One region of the Vallitalea okinawensis genome, then DNA from elsewhere that is predicted to be linked to it. Evidence: a T-box and tRNA genes for the amino acid it is inferred to sense, from the RefSeq annotation. Region 1 holds a T-box; the other holds one or more tRNA genes.
The links. A T-box is a leader RNA that pairs with one kind of tRNA and senses whether it is charged. The one in region 1 lies ahead of argS (arginine--tRNA ligase), so its partner is inferred to be a tRNA-Arg.
Positions count from the first base shown of each region.

Region 2: it encodes a tRNA-Arg, which carries the amino acid that the T-box ahead of argS (arginine--tRNA ligase) is inferred to sense. The anticodon was not compared.

Region 1 covers NZ_PQDH01000002.1:835,388-845,781, forward strand. Annotated here, with positions in the region: gene thiW (energy coupling factor transporter S component ThiW) at 1-236, shown strand, start outside; gene thiE (thiamine phosphate synthase) at 223-849, shown strand; gene thiC (phosphomethylpyrimidine synthase ThiC) at 882-2,195, shown strand; gene C1Y58_RS08770 (glycoside hydrolase family protein) at 2,265-3,146, opposite strand; gene C1Y58_RS08775 (SNF2 helicase associated domain-containing protein) at 3,343-6,618, opposite strand; T-box leader at 6,787-6,997, shown strand; gene argS (arginine--tRNA ligase) at 7,044-8,732, shown strand; gene C1Y58_RS08785 (S8 family peptidase) at 8,828-10,394, shown strand, end outside.
Region 2 covers NZ_PQDH01000010.1:14,079-24,472, forward strand. Annotated here, with positions in the region: gene C1Y58_RS21220 (hypothetical protein) at 1-568, shown strand, start outside; gene C1Y58_RS21225 (Ig-like domain-containing protein) at 602-2,299, shown strand; gene cobU (bifunctional adenosylcobinamide kinase/adenosylcobinamide-phosphate guanylyltransferase) at 2,416-2,973, shown strand; gene C1Y58_RS21235 (cobyric acid synthase) at 2,975-4,471, shown strand; gene C1Y58_RS21240 (cobalamin biosynthesis protein) at 4,464-5,417, shown strand; gene C1Y58_RS21245 (HAD family hydrolase) at 5,505-6,158, shown strand; gene C1Y58_RS21250 (DUF3881 family protein) at 6,314-7,189, shown strand; tRNA gene C1Y58_RS21255 (tRNA-Arg) at 7,240-7,312, shown strand; gene C1Y58_RS21260 (restriction endonuclease) at 7,672-8,514, shown strand; gene C1Y58_RS21265 (DUF4145 domain-containing protein) at 8,616-10,169, shown strand; gene C1Y58_RS21270 (N-6 DNA methylase) at 10,330-10,394, shown strand, end outside.

The DNA of each region.
Region 1 (10,394 bases):
ACTACTTCAAAAACATGTACATAACAGCCATAGGAGAAATCATTGGAACTGGATTATTGGGTGCATTAATAGCTATTCCAATCGCTAATATCTTTATGGGAAGTAGTTATGGTGCTTTCTTCTTCATTCCACCTTTTATCATCAGCACAGTAGCTGGATCACTCATAGCGATTATTGTTATGAAGTGTATACCAGTAAAGAAAATAAATGAGTTGAAACGCTATGAACTCAAATAAACAATTATATCTCGTAACAGATCATCGAATACCATTTGATCTGTTGGAGAAAAAAGTGAAACTCTGTCTTGAAGCAGGTATTGATGTTCTTCAATACAGAAATAAGTATGCTGATACTCGAGTCCAATATGAAGAATCAAGCAGACTAAAAAAATTATGCCATGAATTTGGAGTTCCATTCATTATTAATGATCGAATTGATGTCGCACTAAGCATTGATGCTGATGGCATTCATCTGGGTCAGAGTGATATGCCTTTAGATATCGCTCGACAACTTCTTGGACCTGATAAGCTTTTAGGAGCATCTGTTCATAACAGCCAAGAAGCTTATGATGCCATAAAGGCTGGTGCAGACCATGTAGGTGTAGGTGCACTTTTCCACACATCCACTAAAGTCAATACTAAGTTAATCTCTTTAATCGTATTAGAAGAGATTAGAGCTACCATTAAAGATATACCTATCTATGGAATTGGTGGTATCACACCCAATAACTTAACTTCTGAGTATTTAAAGATTTTAGACGGTGCTGCTATTATTTCTGCCATATTAAATTGTAGTAATCCTACAACAGAAGTTAAGAAATTTAATGCTTTATTAAAGAAACAAAACTAAATCTTTATTATGATATAAAAGGAGATAATACCATGACATATTCAACTCAAATGGATGCTGCTAAAAAAGGCATCGTAACTGAAGCAATGAAAATTGTTGCTAACAAAGAAAATATGGACATTAATACACTTAGAGAAAAGATAGCAAAGGGAACTATCGTCATACCAGCTAATAAGAACCATACAAGTATTAGTGCTGAAGGTATTGGAGAAGGCTGTAAAACGAAAATTAACGTCAACCTTGGAATTTCAAAAGATTGCTATAACATCGAAAAAGAACTTGAGAAAGTACAAACGGCTATTGACATGCATGTAGAATCCATTATGGATCTAAGTAATTACGGAAAAACCGAGGAGTTCAGAAAGCGTGTCGTTGATATGTCTCCAGCCATGATTGGTACTGTACCTGTATATGATGCATTTGGTTTTTATGAAAAAGAATTGAAAGACATAACAGCTAAAGAGTTTCTTGATGTCGTTGATAAACATGGTCAAGATGGTGTAGACTTCGTTACCATTCATGCAGGTATGAATCGAGAAAGTGCTGAAACTTTTAAGAGAAACCCACGACTAACCAATATTGTATCGCGTGGTGGTTCACTGATGTTTGCATGGATGGAATTAACAGGTAATGAAAATCCGTTTTATGAATATTATGATGAGCTATTAGACATTTGTGCTAAATATGATATTACCATCAGCCTTGGTGATGCTTGTCGTCCTGGTTCTATTGCAGATTCCACTGATGCTTCCCAGATTAAAGAGCTGATTACTTTAGGTGAATTAACAAAAAGAGCTTGGGCTAAGAATGTTCAGGTTATGATAGAGGGTCCTGGCCACATGGCATTAGATGAAATTAAGGCTAATATGCTATTAGAGAAAAAGCTATGCCATAATGCACCTTTCTATGTATTAGGCCCTTTAGTAACAGATGTAGCCCCAGGCTATGACCACATTACTGGTGCAATTGGTGGAGCTATTGCAGCTTCTTCAGGTGCCGATTTCTTATGTTATGTAACGCCTGCCGAACATTTAAGGTTACCTACTCTAGATGATATGAAAGAAGGTATTATCGCATCAAAGATAGCCGCTCATGCTGGTGATATTGCAAAGAAAATTCCAGGTGCTAGAGCTTGGGATAATGCTATGAGCCATGCAAGACAACAACTGGATTGGGACAAGATGTTTGACTTAGCTATTGACTCCGAAAAAGCTCGTCGCTATCGTAAGGACGCTAAACTTGAAGATGAAAAAACCTGTTCCATGTGCGGTAAAATGTGTGCCATTCGTAATGTCAATAAAGTATTGGATGGAGAAGATATTAATATACTAAGAAATGATGCCTAAATGAGATAATATTCATATAACCCTACCTAAAAAATCACTTAGGTAGGGTTAATCTTTTGGAGTTATCCATTAGCTATACCAACTTAATAAATCCGTACTCTTAAGTACTGCTAATGCAGCTCCATGTTTATCATCGTATTCACCATGTATAAACATTAACAAGGATCCTGAATTATTACGATCATCGATAACCATACCTGCAGATGGTCCATTAGGTGCCCAATCGTAGAAGCTTTCTTCAATAGATAATGTTTGAATATTTGACCAGTGAAATAAATCTTCAGACTTGGCCATACACATACCCCGCCCTGGTCTACATGGAGTAAAAAACATCATATACGACCCATCTTGATGGATAATACAAGGATTCTCGATCGTAGAGCTATCAGGCATTTGCTCACTTGTCAACACTGGTTCATCATGGTCTACCCAACTCTCTAGGTCTTTAGATATCATAACACCAATCTTGCCCTCTGTCTTATAAAAACAGAAAAAGGAATCGTTACGTTTTTCAATATAAGGATCAATTTGACGATGAGATTTTGACCATTTTGCTGTACACCCTTCTTGCTTTAAGCATTTAGGTTCAGACCAATTTCTTAAATCTTCACTCTCCATAAGCCATAACCGACTGTCTTTACTTCCCCAAAGTTCACCTTCATTGATAGGATAGGATTGTACACAAAGGTACCATTTCTCCTTATGTCTGAATACGTTACCTGGACTTGAGAAATTTAATTCTGAATCCTGCAATATAATAGGCTGACTCCAGTTATCTAGGTCAGTACTTTCTGTTAAGCCCAATTTTAATCTCCTTTTACCTTCTTTCTCTTCCACTAAAGTATGATAGCAAAAATAGGTTCCCTCATGATAAATGACAGCTGGGTCTCGTATAAAGTAGTCAGGTCTTAAATCTAAAACAGGGTTATTAATTGTATGCTTGATACTCACTAATCTCAACATCCTCTCTACACATATGTTGATTAATAAACTTTTATATCAACTTCATAATAATAAAAAAAGTAAATTTAATCTTTGCATTTGTTGCTTTAATCTTATTGTAATCGCGCATATTATGCTATTCAATATCTAATGGATCAAAAAAAGCCTGACCTAGTTTCCTATACTTTGGTCAGTCTTTTTATCGTTAATCTTCAAATAGTGCAAAGATCTCTTCCTTATTCATTTTACTGATGAGTGAATCTCCTGGTGAAATGACACTCTCTACTAAATGTTTCTTTTTATCTTTTAATTTAAATATCTTTTCTTCAATGGTACCTCGTGTTAATAGACGTATTACCTGCACTTTATTTTCTTGACCTATTCTATATGCTCTATCAGTTGCTTGTTCTTCAACTGCTGGATTCCACCATGGATCATAATGTATGACCATATCAGCACTAGTTAAGTTTAGACCAGTTCCACCTGCTTTTAGTGAGATTAAAAAGATTTCCCTTTCCCCATTATTAAAAGCCTTTACACGCTCTATGCGTTCATTACTTTTAACAGAACCGTCTAAATAGAAATATTCTATTCCCATCTTTGTCAACATTTTTTCTATAATCTTCAGCATGGAAGTAAATTGTGAAAAAATAAGTATCCGATGCTTTCCTGCTATAGCTTCTTCCACTAATTCTTGCAACAATTCTAATTTACCACTGTCCCCTTCATAGTCTTCCATAAATAGTTCTGGATGACAACAAATCTGGCGCAATCTTGTTAAAAGTGCTAAAATCTTAATTTTACTTCTCTCATAACCACGTTCACTGATTTCACCGTATATTTCTTCTTTTACCTTTTCTAAATAACTCACATAAAGTTTTTTCTGCTCCATGGTAAGTTCACAAGTCTTGACATCTTCAATCTTGGGAGGTAATTCTTTTAGTACATCCTTCTTCATTCTTCTAAGAATAAATGGATTGATTTGTCTGCTTAATAAACGAATTGCCCTTTTATTTTGATCTTTAACAATAGGACGTTCATACCGTTCTGCAAAGTTCCCATAACTAAACAAATATCCGGGCATAAGAAAATCAAAAATAGACCATAATTCCTTTAATGAATTTTCAATAGGTGTTCCAGTTAAAGCAAAATACCCTTTAGCTTGAATGTCCTTTACAGCTTTTGATAATAATGCATTAGGATTCTTAATGTACTGCGCCTCATCAATAATGCAATAGCCAAATTCAATGATTTTATAAAGGTCGATATCATTGCGGACTAGAGCATAGGAGGTAAGTACCATGTGTTCATCTCCAATGTCCTTAATCAACTCTTTTCTGGTAACTTTATCTCCGCTCACCACTGTAACATTTAACTCCGGCGCAAACTTCATGATTTCATCTTTCCAGTTATAAACCAACGAAGTTGGTGCTACGACAATGGATGGTTTCTTCATGCTTTCATACTCTGATAGAATAAATGCAATCGTCTGTAAGGTCTTTCCTAGACCCATATCATCAGCAAGTATTCCTCCAAAATTGTAAGCACTTAAGGTTTTGAGCCACTTATAACCTGTTACCTGATAATCTCGTAAAATAGAATTTAATGTATCAGGAACTTTATATTCCATATCCTCAGGCTCATGGACGTTCTCAACAAGATCCCTGAAGGTCTTACTCCTATGGAAATTTAAGGCTTTATTCTCTTTTAAATAATCATTAATATACATAGCTCTATATTGAGGCACAGTTACTGACCCATTATTTAGATCTGCTTTTTTTAAATCTAAATTATCCATAAAAGCCATAAAGCCATAAAAATCATCATTATCTATATTAAAAATTGAACCGTTTTTAGCACGATAATAACGTTTTTTCTCTTTAACGCTTTTATAGAGTTCATAAAACTCGGTAGGATCAATACCTTCTACTGAAAAAGTATACTCTAAGAAGTTTAATCGTTCAGCAAATCGAATGTCGTTCTTAATGGTAGGCTGATGAACTAATGGTATCTTTTTAAAACTTTCAGAGTAGTAAATTTGACATAGTGTACTTAACTTAGGTAATACTTCAAAAATAAAACCATACATCACTTCTTCTTCATCTATACAAAGTTGCCCTCTACCATCTGCATATTCTAAATAAGGAGTTAATAAGACTTTGACCTTACTTTCTCCAGCTGCATCTCTTTGAACAATAAGCTCATCACTTTTCAAATTTTTCTCATCTGTAAAAGCATTAAACTCAAACTGATCGTAAACAAAAGTACTCTTAATCAATAATCCTTCCTCACCTTGATCAATATAAACTTTTGATACTAACCCAGCTTCTATGATCTTGTCTTTTATGGATGAAGCCATCTGGATTTCTACCCACCCTTTTAAAGCGGTTAGCACTTCGCTTATAAATGCATCACGATGTCCCCCAGAGAAGTTAATGATACCCCTTCTTTTATAGGCTTCTTCATAGAGGAGTTTAAAGTAACGACTTTTGGATGAATCAAGATGATAGATATCCTCCCTAAAATAGACATACTCAGCATCCTCTGTTAGTAAGTAATAATCTTCGACGTGAAGGAAATGTACTTCAAGGCGTCTGCCTAGTTCCTCAATTTTAAGTTGTACTGGTAGGGACTCATGGTTGGTGTTTTTTATTTTCCCTTTAGATGTCATACCTTCTAAAATAAAGCTTTTATCACCTAAAGCTGCGAAAACTCGTTTTAAATACAGATCATTAAGATGAGCCGTTTTACCACTAATCACCTTGGGTAAATATCGATTATATCCTGTTTGCTTATTATAGGCATATATTTCATAGATTTCTTTAATAACTTGAAACAACTTAACATATTCCTCATCGAATTGATGAACACTGGGATAATAAGTGAAATGTTTACCAAAATCCATAGGAAGGTGGTTATTCCATGCATGAAAAAAAGTATTGTAATCTTTAAGAACATAAAGTTGATGTTCTCCCATTTTTATATACAAAGACATGTTTAATTTACGACCTTTGAAAAATTCTTGAGATTTTTCAGCATTCATATAAACTTCCACATGACATTTTCTTTTTTCGGTTCCAAATTCCAGAGACTGCTCTCTTCTAAAAGCTTCAATTAAATTTGTTTCTTCATCAGAAGTAAAATGACTTGTTGATAGATCCTTTAATATATCTTGTTGATGTTGTTGCTTATTAAATTTTTCATTACATTGTTTCATGGTAGCAACAACGTGCTTACAAGCACCAGTATATTTTGCAAATGCAGGGCAAGAACAGTGAAAGCTACTCATATCCCCCCCACCAGTAAACTGAATAGTTACCTGATAATACTCTTCTCCTGTAACAACACCGTTTATTTGTTTTGTAATTGTATCATAATAAAGCTCTTCCACAGCCCCTTGGCGATAGTACTTTAATCCTCTAATATAGATATTGGGGTTGGCAACTAATGCTTTAATTTCATCATCTCTAAAATATTTCATGACTCATCAACCTAACTTTACGACTTAACTAACTATAACTATATCATTAAGTGGATTAATAGTAAATATTCATTACTAACACCCTTAAAAATTAATTTTATAAAATTTTTTTGAAAACTTCTTGTTATTTGGAAATAGTTGTGTTAAAATATTTCAAAATAATAACTGATTAATTCGATGATTTGGAAAAGTATAATTACTCCCTTATACCAGCGATTCAGGGCAGAGTGGAAGCCTGATTATAAAAGTATTTAGAAAACGCTCCAATGAGAATTCTTCTGAACCTATCAGTAGGAAGAACGTCATCCCAGCGATAATGGGTATAGAGTTGGCTCACTATTGAGCAACAAGAGTGGTACCGCGGTCCCCCGTCTCTTATTAGAGGCGGGGTTTTATATTGCATTAATTTTGGAAGGAGAATTTCAATGGAAAAAATCAAAATGACTATTCAAGAACTTTTGGCATCCTACCTCAATGTATCTAAGGAGCAAATATTGTTTACAACACCTCCATCTTCAGAATTAGGTGATCTTGCTCTCCCTTGCTTTACTTTTGCTAAATCTCTCAGAAAGTCACCTATATTGATCAGTGAAGATATTCAAGAGTTTTTAGTAACTCAAGATTACGACTTCATTTCTCACATTGAAACCAAACAAGGATACGTCAATATCTATTTTAATAAGACTTATATCACACAGCATACTATTGAAGCTATTCAGGATAAAAAAGATTTCTATGGTTCTAACCAGCTTGGTATTGGTAAAGAAGCTCTTATTGAGCATACTTCTATCAATCCAAACGCATCGCCTCATATTGGCCGTGCTCGTAATGCACTTATTGGTGATGTTATTAGTCGATTACTTAAATTTGAAGGTTTCAGTGTAGACACACAATATTTTGTCAACGATATTGGTAAACAAATCGCTATGCTTGTCTATGCTGCCTCTGATTTAGAAAGTATTGAGTTTAAAGATCTTTTAAAACTCTATGTTGATATTAACAACACCATTAAAGAAAACCCTGAGCTGGAGAACGAAATCTTTGATCTTCTAAGTCGTTTTGAATCTGGTGAAGAGCTTATTGTTAAAGCTTTTAAAAAGATTGTAGATGTTTGTATAGAGGGACAGACGGGGCTTCTCAGTGAATTAGGTATTCATTATGATACATTTAAATATGAGTCAGACTATATTTTCTCTCATCGACTCCTGGATATCCTAGAAGCCTTTAAGCAAACTCCTTACTTAGAAGAAGATGAAAGTGGGCGTTATGTACTTAATCTTTCCAAGTATGAATTACCTATGAAAGCACCTTATTTAGTACTGACCAGAAAAGATAAAACCTCTTTATATGTTCTTCGTGATATTGCTTATACCATTGATAAAATAAAGCAAAACCCTCACCACAACTTTATATTACTTGGTGAGGATCAAAAGCTATATTTCAAGCAACTTAGTGCAGCTCTTGATATTCTGGGATACCCTTCCCCTAAGGCTATCCACTATTCTTTCGTCCTGCTTAAAGAAGGAAAGATGGCAACTAGAGAAGGAAAAGTTGTACTATTAGAGGATTTCATGAAAGAAGCTGTTGTAAAAGTAGAAACCTATGTGACAGAATCTAATCATACCATTGCAGATAAGAAGACTATTAAAGCTATCGCTTATGGTGCAGTTAAATATGCTATCCTTAAGGTTGACAATGATAGAAATGTAACTTTCAACTGGGATCATGCACTGAGTTTTGAAGGAGATTCTGGACCTTATATCCAATACAGCTATGCTCGAATCCAGTCCATATTAAAGAAGGTACCTACTATCGAATCAGATAGGGTTGACTATAGCTTACTAGATTCTCTTGAAGAATATGAATTGGTGAAGCATTTAAACCAGATGTCAGAAATAATTAAGAAATCCTTAGAAGAAAAAAGTCCACATTTATTAGCGCAATATGCCTATCAAACAGCAAAGAAATTCTCAAGTTTCTATCACCATTGTCCTATCATGACAGCTGATAGTGAAAAACTTAAACATAGCCGCCTAGCCCTCATTCAATGCGTTGCACAAGTAATAAAGAATACTTTGTCTATATTGGGTATTGATGTAGTAGATAGTATGTAATAAGCACTTGCCTCGTTTTCAAGTAATACATCTATATCATTATTCATACATTTAACATATGAGGGTCACCTATTACTATTAAAGTAGGGGTAAATATGAGACAAGTGAACTTGAAAAATAATATAAATCTTCATGATATCATAACATCTAATAACTATCTAGATATTTATCACCGTGTCACAGCTAATCTTGAGGAGGATGCTAAAGAAGCCGGTGCAGCCTATATTCAGCAGATATTACAGGACTGGGCGGTCTTTCATATTGAAGTACCTCCAGAAGAGTGCGAAGACTTTTATTTAAGTGGTGAATACTTTGTTATACCCAATGTATATGGCTTAACAAGTATTAGCAGTATGGAAATAGCAGGGATCGGACCAGTATTAAAAAGTGACACTTTAGATTTAAGCGGTAGAGATGTAATAGTAGCAGTAATCGATACTGGCATAGATTATACACACGAGGCTTTTATTTATGAAGATAATACAAGCAAAATAATGAGTATCTGGGATCAAACAATAGAAGGTACTCCTCCAGATGGATTTTTTTATGGCGCTGAGTACAGCAATGAGCAGATTAATAAAGCTATAAATTCTGAGGATCCACTTTCTATTGTTCCTTCTGTTGATGAGGTGGGTCATGGTACTTTTTTAGCTGGTATTGCAGCTGGAAGACCTAATAGAAGAGAGCAATTCCAAGGTGCTGCACCTGATGCTAACTTGGTTATTGTCAAACTGAAACAGGCTAAGAAATGCATCAAAGACTTTTTTAAGATAAAAGAAGGTGCCATAGCATTTCAAACCAATGATATTTATCAAGGTGTTAAGTATGTTTTAGATAAATACAGAGAATTTAATCAGCCAATCGCTATACTCTTTGCTGGTGCATCAAATGATGGTCCTCATAATGGAACTAATGAGCTAGAAGAGTTTTTGGCTGCACAAGGCGATTCCGTAGGTGTTGTAATCGTTACGTCTGCTGGAAATGAAGCCAACGCAGCCCACCATTATCATGGGAAGTTTAAAGAAGGTGTAGGACAAATTAATGTGGATCTTCATGTTGCTGAAGACGAGAATGGTGTATTTCTAAATATGTGGGTTCCACTACCAGACCAATTAAGTGTAGAATTGATTTCCCCAAGCGGTGTTTCTACTGGAGTTATTCCCCCTAAACTACGCCAATGGCAAAATAATATCTTTCCATTAGAAGCTTCTGTTATTCGAACCCATTATGATTTAGTTGAAGAGAGAGCTGCTGAAGAATCAATTGCAATCATTATAGAGAACCCTTTACCAGGTTTGTGGACACTTATAGTACATGGCGAGATCGTCATTAATGGTGAGTTTGATATTTATTTACCCATTAGACCATTTATAGAGGAAGATACAATATTTCTAAGTCCAGACCCTAATACAACTGTTGTTATACCATCAACTAATCCCCAAACCATAACTGTAGGTGCATATAATGAGATAATCAATAGCATCTATTTACCATCTGGTCGAGGTTATACAAGGGATAACCGTATCAAACCTGATCTTGTAGCTCCTGGTGTAGATGTCTTGGGTCCTTATCCCAACAACCAATATATCAGCATGTCAGGTACTAGTGTTGCATCTGCAATTGCAGCTGGTGCTAGTGCTCTATTACTTGAATGGGGCATTA
Region 2 (10,394 bases), on a different contig from region 1:
TGATATAATAAAAGAGCAGCTAACCTACTTAATGACATTAAACAAAGAATTAGAAGGTTATGTGAAGCTCATGATCAGCAACAATGAATTACTCCTTTTTACTAGATCTCAACAAAAAATCTATGCGTACTCATTACAAGATAAAAGACAAAAATGGTACTTCTATCAACATATAAAGGATCAAGAAATACAAGATGTTGAAATACATGAGCAGCATATAATTATTTTATCTAAAAATAAACGTAATCAATATTATTATTTAAATGAATTAGACTTACTTAATGAAACCTTAATCAATAAGAAAAGATTTAAAAATAAATGTTATCTTCATATTGGACGATATAAAGAATGTCTAATCTTATTCGACGAGAAATATGAAATCCATGAACGGTTAGATTTACAGACTTATTGTGATTTGGATAAGAAGGCAAATATACTAGTAAATAATCTAAATGAAAAATACTTTCTAAATGATAATTATATTGTTACATATGATAACCATTTTAAAGCTATAGAATATTACAATACTGATAATTACCTTGTTGGAATCAATACTGTACTGGAATAGATAAATCAGAAGAAGCTAAACAGGAGGAAGAAAATGCTAGAACACAATAGAGAGCCCTTCGTGAGAAATTATTATTATAACGGTAAACCTTTAAAATCTGAGGATTTCATAAAAGAACAAGAATACATGATTGAAAAACATCGACTACTCAATCGACATGTCAATGGTTTAAGAATATTTGACGGACTAAATGTGGAGCAAGTTGATGATACCCACATAAAAATAGAGAGAGGTATAGGCATTGATTACCAAGGAAATGAGATTATCGTTCCTGCTGATGAAATAAGAGAAATCAGTGTAATAGATGGCTATAAGGATGTAAGATATAGTTATAATACATATTTATATCTTCGATACAAAGAAGAAGAAATTTATAGTGATTCAAAAGTTCAAGAGCAGGTAAAGGAGAGTTATGAACTTTACCTAAAAGAAGGATTACCCCTAGGGTTTGAGAATGATCAAGTTATAAGTATTTTAAATGATAATGGGCTAAATATATACCATGTATTGCAAGAATCAGCATTAATTAATGAAGTTATAAAAGGTTACTTAATTATTGATAAACCTGTGACGAAACAAGTTGATGTAACTGTTAAAGTTAATATACAGAGAGCATTAACAATGGATCAACTTAATACCTTCTCCATTGAAGCAAGAGGGGAAAAAGAGGTTCCTCTAATTAAGATTCCTTATTCACTAAGAGTAACAGGAAAAGAAGATGAAAAGATTTTAATCAAATTTGAGGAAGTAATCATTAAAGACGAAGAAGAAAGAATTATAGATGTGCTTGAAGAATTTTTAATCCCTATAAAGAGTAAATCAAAGCAACAAGCTAAATCAAAAGAATTATGTTTAGCACGCCTTTCATTAGTTGATAATGATGGTAAACATCAAATAAAAGAGGTAGTGCCTATGACATCTGAGGAAGAAGATATAGCAAATACCTACAAAGATATTAAACCACTTACAGCTACTACTAATGTACTTCAATTAATGAGTAACGAAGACCCACGAGCCGATATTAAAGTCAACCATGACAAGAATGAACTAGTATTTACCTTTGGATTACCTAGATCTGCAGAAGCTCATCAGAATAATCAAATCAGTACAGGTACAGTTTCTATTGCTCTTGGAGCAGGTGGTAAAGCTAATCGCTGTTATTATTCAGATTACATTGATCATTGCTTAGGGGAAGGACAGGCAGGCATTATATTAGCTGTAGAAGAAAAGATGAAACAGTTATCAGGATTACCTGAGCCAGAAGAACAACTCATTTTTGGGAATTTTTCTGTTTTCGCTGAAAGTGATTGTATTTCCAAAGTACCACCAGTAGAATTAGGGGCTATTCTTTACCCTAGAGAGGGTAGAATGAAAATCGGGGTTAAGCTGCTACAGAACACGAAACTTAGAAAAATAGATATTAGGTGGTGGGCATATAAGAACGTCAATGAAGTAATAGAAGTTAATAATGACAAAGATGAAGATATTAAAATTCAGATAAAACCTGACCGCATTGAATTGAAAAAAGGTCAAAAAATTCAACTAAAAGCACTTGTGGAGAATACGAATAATAAAAATGTAACTTGGCGTATACTTGACAAGGAAGGTGGAAAGATTACCCAGAAGGGGTTCTATACAGCGCCTATGGTAAGAGGTGTCTATAAGATAGAAGCCACCAGCGTAGCGGACTTTAGTAGAACAGCTACAGTTATAGTAGTTGTCAAAGAATAAGAGAAAAATCATTGCGACACGAAAGAGGTGTCGCTTTTTAAATTTAACCTTTTCCTCCTGATGAAAGTATAATACAATAAGAGTGATATGGGCGAGATGGTAAAAGGAGATTATTAATGGGAAAATTAATCTTAGTTACAGGTGGAGCTAGAAGTGGCAAGAGTACCTTCGCTGAGAATTTAATTAAAGCCAGCTATGAAGATGTACTTTATATAGCCACTGCCATTCCTTATGATGGAGAAATGGTAGAACGCATCAAAAAGCATAGGGAACAAAGGCCAAGTAAGTGGGAAACTTATGAAGGGTATAAAGATCTTGGACAAGTATTGAATAATAATACTAGTGAAGCAGTATTACTTGATTGCATGACCATTATGGTTACTAACTTAATGTTCGATTATATGGGTGAAGAAGACATTAATGACTGTGATACTGAATTGATGGAGAAATATATATTGGAGCAAATTAACCAACTTATTGATGGCACCAGAGCTTATGCAGGCACAACAGTTTTGGTGACAAATGAAGTAGGTTCTGGTTTAGTACCAGAAAGTAAACTATCTAGGGTGTTTAGAGATATAGCAGGTCGTGTAAACCAAAGAATCGCTGGTAAAGCTGAAGAAGTATACTTAGTCGTATCGGGCATACCAGTTAGGATTAAGGGGGAAGCTTAATATGGGTAAAGGCATCATGTTACAAGGTACAGCATCATCAGTAGGAAAGAGTATTTTAGCAGTAGGTTTATGTCGTGTATTTAAAGAAGATGGGTATGATGTAAGTCCATTTAAGTCACAGAACATGTCGCTAAATTCCTTTATTACTCCGGATGGTTACGAAATAGGTCGTGCTCAAGCTATGCAGGCAGAGGCTTGTGAAAAAGCTCCGAGTTATAAAATGAATCCAATTTTATTAAAGCCTACAAGCGATCGTAAATCTCAGGTTATTTTTAAAGGAAAAGTTCATAAGACTTTAGATGCTGTTGACTATTATGCTTATAAGCCTAAGCTAAAGTCGGAAATTCAATCTGTTTACGATGAATTAGCATCAGAAAGTGATATAGTTGTTATAGAAGGTGCAGGATCACCAGCAGAGATTAACCTTAATAAGGATGATATCGTCAATATGGGAATGGCCCAAATGGCTAAGTCGCCTGTTCTACTAATCGGTGATATTGATAAAGGCGGTGTCTTTGCTTCTTTAGCAGGTACAATGCTTCTTCTTACTGAAGAAGAAAGAAAAAGGGTAAAAGGAATTATTATTAATAAATTTAGAGGTAGCATCGAATTACTTGAGCCAGGATTAAAACAACTTGAGGATATTGTAGGTGTACCTGTTCTAGGTGTTATTCCTTATTTCAATTTAGATCTAGAGGAAGAAGATAGTGCAACAGATTTGAAAAAGATGTATAAGACTGATGGGGAAATCGATGTAGCCATTATTCGCCTACCATATATGTCTAACTTTACGGATTTTAACTGCTTTAAAATGTATAAAGATATTAATGTAAGATTTGTAGAATTACATGAAAAGTTAGAGAATCCTGATTTAGTTATCATACCAGGTACAAAAACGACTATACATGACATGGATGCATTAAGAAAAACAGGAATGGATAAACAAATCATTGAAGCTTACGAAAAGGGCACCCATGTATTTGGTATCTGCGGTGGCTTTCAAATGTTGGGTCAAGAGATAATGGATGAAGATAAAGTTGAAACACAACTGGACCAAGTCCAAGGTATTGGTTTACTGTCTCATCGTACAAGGTATAAAGGTGAAAAAATGACAACCCAAGCAGAGGGGAAAGATACCCTTTTCAATACCCCTATTAAAGGATATGAAATCCATATGGGTGATACCCTTTATGAAGAAGATACAGAACCTTTTATGCATGTGAAATTACGTAATAATGAAGAGGTAACTATCAAAGATGGAGCTGTAGGAACTCGAGTACTAGGAACATATATGCACGGAATCTTTGACAATGGAGATTTCACTAGACAATACTTAAATACGATACGTCAATCTAAAGGGTTAGATCCTATCAATGAGATACCTATGGATTATTGGGTGTATAAGGAAGAACAATATAGTGCTTTAGCTAAGATTCTACGAGATAATATGGATATGGAGAAGATCTATCACATCTTGGAGGAAGGGATTAATGAGTAACTTATTAGCAATATGCATAGCATTTATTATCGATGCTTGCATTGGTGATCCTTATTGGTTTCCACATCCAGTTAAATATGTAGGAAAGTATATTAAGTGGTTTGAAAGATCGTTTTACAAGAAGCAAAAGAATATTCGATATATAGGTTTATTATTAACTTTGACTACAGTCCTATTATCTTTTGGTATCACTGCACTCCTATTATGGATTTCATTGAAAATTCATATAGCTGTCTTTTGGGTAACTAATATATTGATTATGTGGACTTGTATTGCACATCGTTGTCTTGGCGATGAAGCAAGAAAAGTTTACAAGAAATTAAAAGAAGACGACTTAGAGGGCGCTAGGAAACAAGTAGGCTATTTAGTAGCAAGGGAAACAGATCAATTAGAGGAAGTACAAGTGTGTAAAGCAGTTATAGAAACCGTTGTTGAAAATACATCCGATGGTATTATCGCTCCTCTATTCTACATAGCTATTGGAGGAGCGCCACTTGGTATGGCTTATAAAACTATCAATACTTTAGATTCAATGGTAGGCTATAAAAATGAAAGATATAAGGAGTTTGGTTATGTTTCCGCTAAGCTGGATGACTTCGCAAACTATATACCTGCCCGACTAACAGGGATATTGATGGTTGTTGCCTCATTTTTCCTCAAGATGGATTATAGGCAAGCCTTTAAAATATTAAAAAGAGATCGGAGGAATCATGCCAGCCCTAATGCAGGATATCCTGAGTCAGCAACTGCAGGAGCATTAGGTATTCAGCTTGGCGGGGATAATGTATATTTTGGAAAAGTTGTATCTAAACCCACTATTGGTGATGATAAGCAACCTGTAGTCAAGAGGCATATAAAAGATAGTATTTATCTTATGACAGGTTCTACAGTACTTTTCATAATAACATTAATTGGTTTGAATATAGCATTGCATGGTATAAAGTAATCATGTAAAATAAAGAATAATATATACGTCAAGAGATATGATTCAGTATTCTCTTGACGTCAATTTAATAAGGAGGATTTATTTTCTATGGAAGCTATTATTTTTGATATGGATGGCGTTATCATCGATAGTGAACCCATTCATTATATATGTTCAAATAAAATGTTAGAGCCCTATAAGATCGAACTAGACCGGGAGAAATACGATACGTATATCGGAGCATCTTGTAAAGTAATGTGGGAAGATGTTAGACAAGCCCATAATTTAAAAGAGAGTGTAGAAGAGATTATTTCTAAGGAGTTTGATATATTTTTAAGTTACCTACAAGAAGGTAAAGGAAAAATACAACCGATTGAGGGTATTAGATCTTTATTGGAGTTATTGAGAAAAGAAGGTGTGACTATTGGGTTAGCTTCTTCTTCCTCTATGAGAAATATCGATACAGTATTGGATCTTTTTGATATTCAAGACTATTTTACAGTAAAAGTAACAGGTTATGATTTAGAAAGAAGCAAACCAGACCCCGAAATTTTCATAAAAACAGCAGGATTATTAAATGTGGACCCTAAAGAGTGTATTGTCATCGAGGATTCTAAAAATGGAGTCACCGCTGCAAAACGAGCAGGTATGAAGTGTATTGGGTATCAAAATCCAAATTGTGGTTATCAAGACTTATCTCATGCGGACAAGATCGTTGATAGTATCAAAAATATTGATATAGCATTTCTTAAAGGAATGTAATATAGACAATTTGAAAGCAGGGTGGTACTATAACTATATAACTTTGATAAATTTAAAGATACCATGTGTTTAGTCGAATATATATAAATATCAGAAATATAATTAATTATAGATTTTTTATTCAGGTGTTCATTTACTAGGAGAGGAGAGGTAGTATGATTGAATATTTATCAGCGGTTGGTTTAAAGGAATACGTAGATGAAGAAAAGCTACAAAATCTTATCAGCAAGATCGTAACTTCTCCTACAAACAAATATATTACAAACTTTAAAGATGATCAACACATTAAGGTGGAGTATGAAAAAAGATATAATGATAAGATGGGATTAATTGTAAGAGGAAACTTAACTGATACAGAAGAACTAGTCATTAACTTCTTTATGCCCTATGCTTTAAGTGAAGAAACAATAGATATTGTTGAAGCCGACGTAGAACAGAGAGATCAAGATTTTCTCTATCATGTATACTGTGAAGATATTGAAACAGGAACACAAATGGATTTTTCACTTCAGAATGTTATGGACTTTTTAGATGTGGAAGAAGAAAAAGGTGTCTATATTGAAGGAACCCAATTAATGGGACTATCCATTGATGGAAAAATTATCTTAAATGTCGATAAAGACGAAATAGAAACTGAAATGGAGATAGAAGAAGATGAATGGCGAAGAGAGCTTTTAAAAAAAGCACGACAAGGCGATGAAGAAGCTCAGGAACTACTTGAAATAGAAGCTGAAGAAATAGAAGATATTATAGAAGAACGTCTGCAAGAAGAAGATCTTTTTTCTATACTAGAAGGATTCTATATGCCCATTGGTTCACAAGATGCCATGTATTCAGTTCTTGGAACCATTAAAAAAGTCAATGAATGGGAAAATAGCTTAACAGGTGAAATCGTTTATAACATGGTTATTGACAGTATAGGCATTGTATTTGAAGTATGCATTAATAAAGAAGACTTGGTTGGTGAGCCTATGGAGGGAATGCGCTTCTTAGGTACTTGCTGGATTCAAGGTAAGCTATTATTTTCGTAGCATTTATTCGTGTTGACGAAATGGAAAAAACATTATAAAATAAAGCATATGCATCAGTAGCTCAGGGGATAGAGCGTCCGCCTCCTAAGCGGTGCGTCGTGGGTTCAAATCCCGCCTGGTGCATGCTGTTAAAGTCCTACTTTTTCTTGGTTTACAAGAGAGGGTGGGGCTTTTGTTATGTGTATGGGAGTTTTTAATTAGTGTTAGTTAGTGGTAATGACGGCGAAGTAGTGGTCGTCATGACGACAAGATTTGGACGGCAGAAAGTAAATATTTAGAACGATACGCTGAACTCCAGATACATCATTGATATTACATGATGAGTATAAATTATTTAAGCAAGTGCAGGCATAGGTCATATTGATTATGCCTTTAAAATGGCGATACAGAATTAAACTGGAATTTGTTGTGAATTAATATTATAATAGAGGATAAATATTATTTGAGAAAACGAGCCTAAAAAGGTATAGGGGGAATAGATTATGTTTGATTATAAATATGATGATTTAATGAATCCAACGCTCAAAGCGCTAAAAGAACTAGGAGGCTCAGCTTCTAATGATGAAATAATAGAGAAACTAATAGAGGTACTTTCTCTTAGCGAAGAAGAGATAGAAGATATTCATAAAGGAAGTACAACTAAACTTGAGTATAGAGGTGCATGGGCTAGAACCTATCTTAAAAAAGCAGGATACATTACTAATAGTAAAAGAGGAGTTTGGGCTATTACTGAAAAAGGTAATGCTACAACAAGCGTGAATAAAGACAATGTAAAAAATATAGTTAAAATCAACTATACCAATAGTGCAATGAGTGACGAAGAAGGTATTGGTGAAGTGATAGAGAATAATGAAATTGAGGAATTTACATGGCAGAATGATGTATTGGAAGTCATTAAGGCTATTACTCCAGAGCAGTTTGAAAAACTCTGTCAGCGGATGCTTAGGGAGTTAGGGTTTACTAATGTGTTTGTAACTGGAAAGTCACATGATGGAGGAATTGATGGCAAAGGAATACTTAAAATAGGCGGAGTAATATCCTTTCATACAGCATTTCAAGCTAAGAGATATGCGGGTACAGTAAGTGCATCAATTATAAGAGATTTTAGAGGTGCTATGATGGGAAGAGCGGATAAAGGCTTAGTTATTACAACAGGCACTTTTTCTAGAGAGGCTAGAAAAGAGGCGCAGAGAGATGGAGCTACACCAATTGACCTAATTGATGGGAATGATTTAGCAGAGCGTCTTAAAGAATTATCATTAGGGATAGAAGTGGAAATGGTAGAAAAGGTTCATGTAGATGGACAATGGTTTAAAAATATTTAACTATACATAGATAACACTGCAGATATTTAAAAGTTTAAGAACAATTGCAATAGACATAAAGATGTAAGATGAGACTAGAAGGTAAATAAGCATCAATTTAATTGATTAAAAGAACTATTAAAGGGGGGGTTTCTATTAATATTTTTAAAATTGTAGAAGAAAGAAGTAAAGTACCAATCCGTAATGTGAAAAATGATATAGATCAAATTGAATATATATCAAAGAAAATAGAAAGTAATGATAATCAGATACATTTTATAGTTCCTAATAATTTCTTTTTATCTAGTGCAATCAGTATTAAATTGTTAAAAGATAAGTTGTTTAGTAAATACTATTTGACTGGGATATATGATCTGGATAAGCTGTATTCTCCTAATACAGGAATACAGTTTTCTTTGTTTCATTTTAGTAAAGAAAAAAATAAAGAAGTTAGGTTTCTTAAATTAAGTAATAAGAAGCAATTAGTTACTAATTATAGAGATAACATCAAGGATAGAGGGATTTTAGATATTTCTAAATTTAGTAATTGGTATAAAGAGCATTTGTCGCAAGTGGAGCAATTTTCGAATAATAGTAATATTGAACTTAGTGATAGATTAATTATATTTTATGAGAAGAATGAGGATATACAAAAGGACAAACTATATTTAGATTATTACTTACCAGAGTACAGAGAAAATAGAAGAAAGTTAGACCAAGAGGAAATAGTATTATTAAAAGATATAGCAGATGTAATAACCCCTAGAAGAAAACAAAAATGTGACCGATCTAGACAACTACTTGTAAAAGATTTTGAATATCCACTAAAATATGAAGAATTACCCACTATAAATAGTATAGAAACAAGGTTAATGAAAGAGGATATAATTCTATCAACTCATGGAAAGTACAGAGCTTATCTATTTGAAGAGGATTATAGCGATATTGCACCTACTGCTAATTCTGTAATAATTAGATTAAAGAGTAATACAGAATTTAGTATATATTATTTATATAATTATTTAACAAAAAAAATAGCTCAAAATTATTTTTCAAGTATGACATTGGGAAGCATCATTAATTACATTAAAAAGTCAGATGTTCTTAATCTGCCAATAATTAAACCAAAGAAAAGAGTTCTAGAAATTTCAGAAAAGGAATTTCAATTAACGTCTAATCATGAATACTTTAAAATATCAGAGTATAACCAAGTGATAAATCGTAAATGGATAATGGATACCCCAATTCAGACGGAAATAATGGCTAATTTATTAACAAGTATAATGAATACTAGATATAAAAAGTTAAAGAAAATTATAGAGAGTGATTTAGTTGAGATAGCAAAATGTATAAATGTAGGAGCTTTTAAGTCATCGATAATCATGTGTGGTTCTGTTTTAGAAGGAATTCTAATCGACTGGATATCAGACACTGAAAAACATGACAAATATATTGAGAAGAAAGATAGTGAAATAAAGCTATATAGGATTATAGAAGAATTAAGAAATACTACAGTTAAAAAAGAGATCGTTAACTTAGCTCACATTATAAGGAAAAGGAGAAATGCAGTACACCCTAAGCGTGTATATGAAGATGGGATAGAATTTAGTAAGGATATGGCATTTGATACATTAAAGTCTTTAGAGAAAATAGTTGAGAGCAGATTTCAAGTATAAAACCTCTGTTGTATATAGTACGGTGAACTGTATCAAAAGTTTTTTCTATAAATAAGTGAAATATAAATTTGATATTGATAAGGGTATTGTGATATGATATTATACTTGTTCAGGGTATTGTGAAATAGTGAGATTAATTATATTTAAAAGGAGACGTAATATGGGACGATCAACAGTACATTACGCAGATAAAAAGACAAATAATATTTTAAAGAAATTACATAA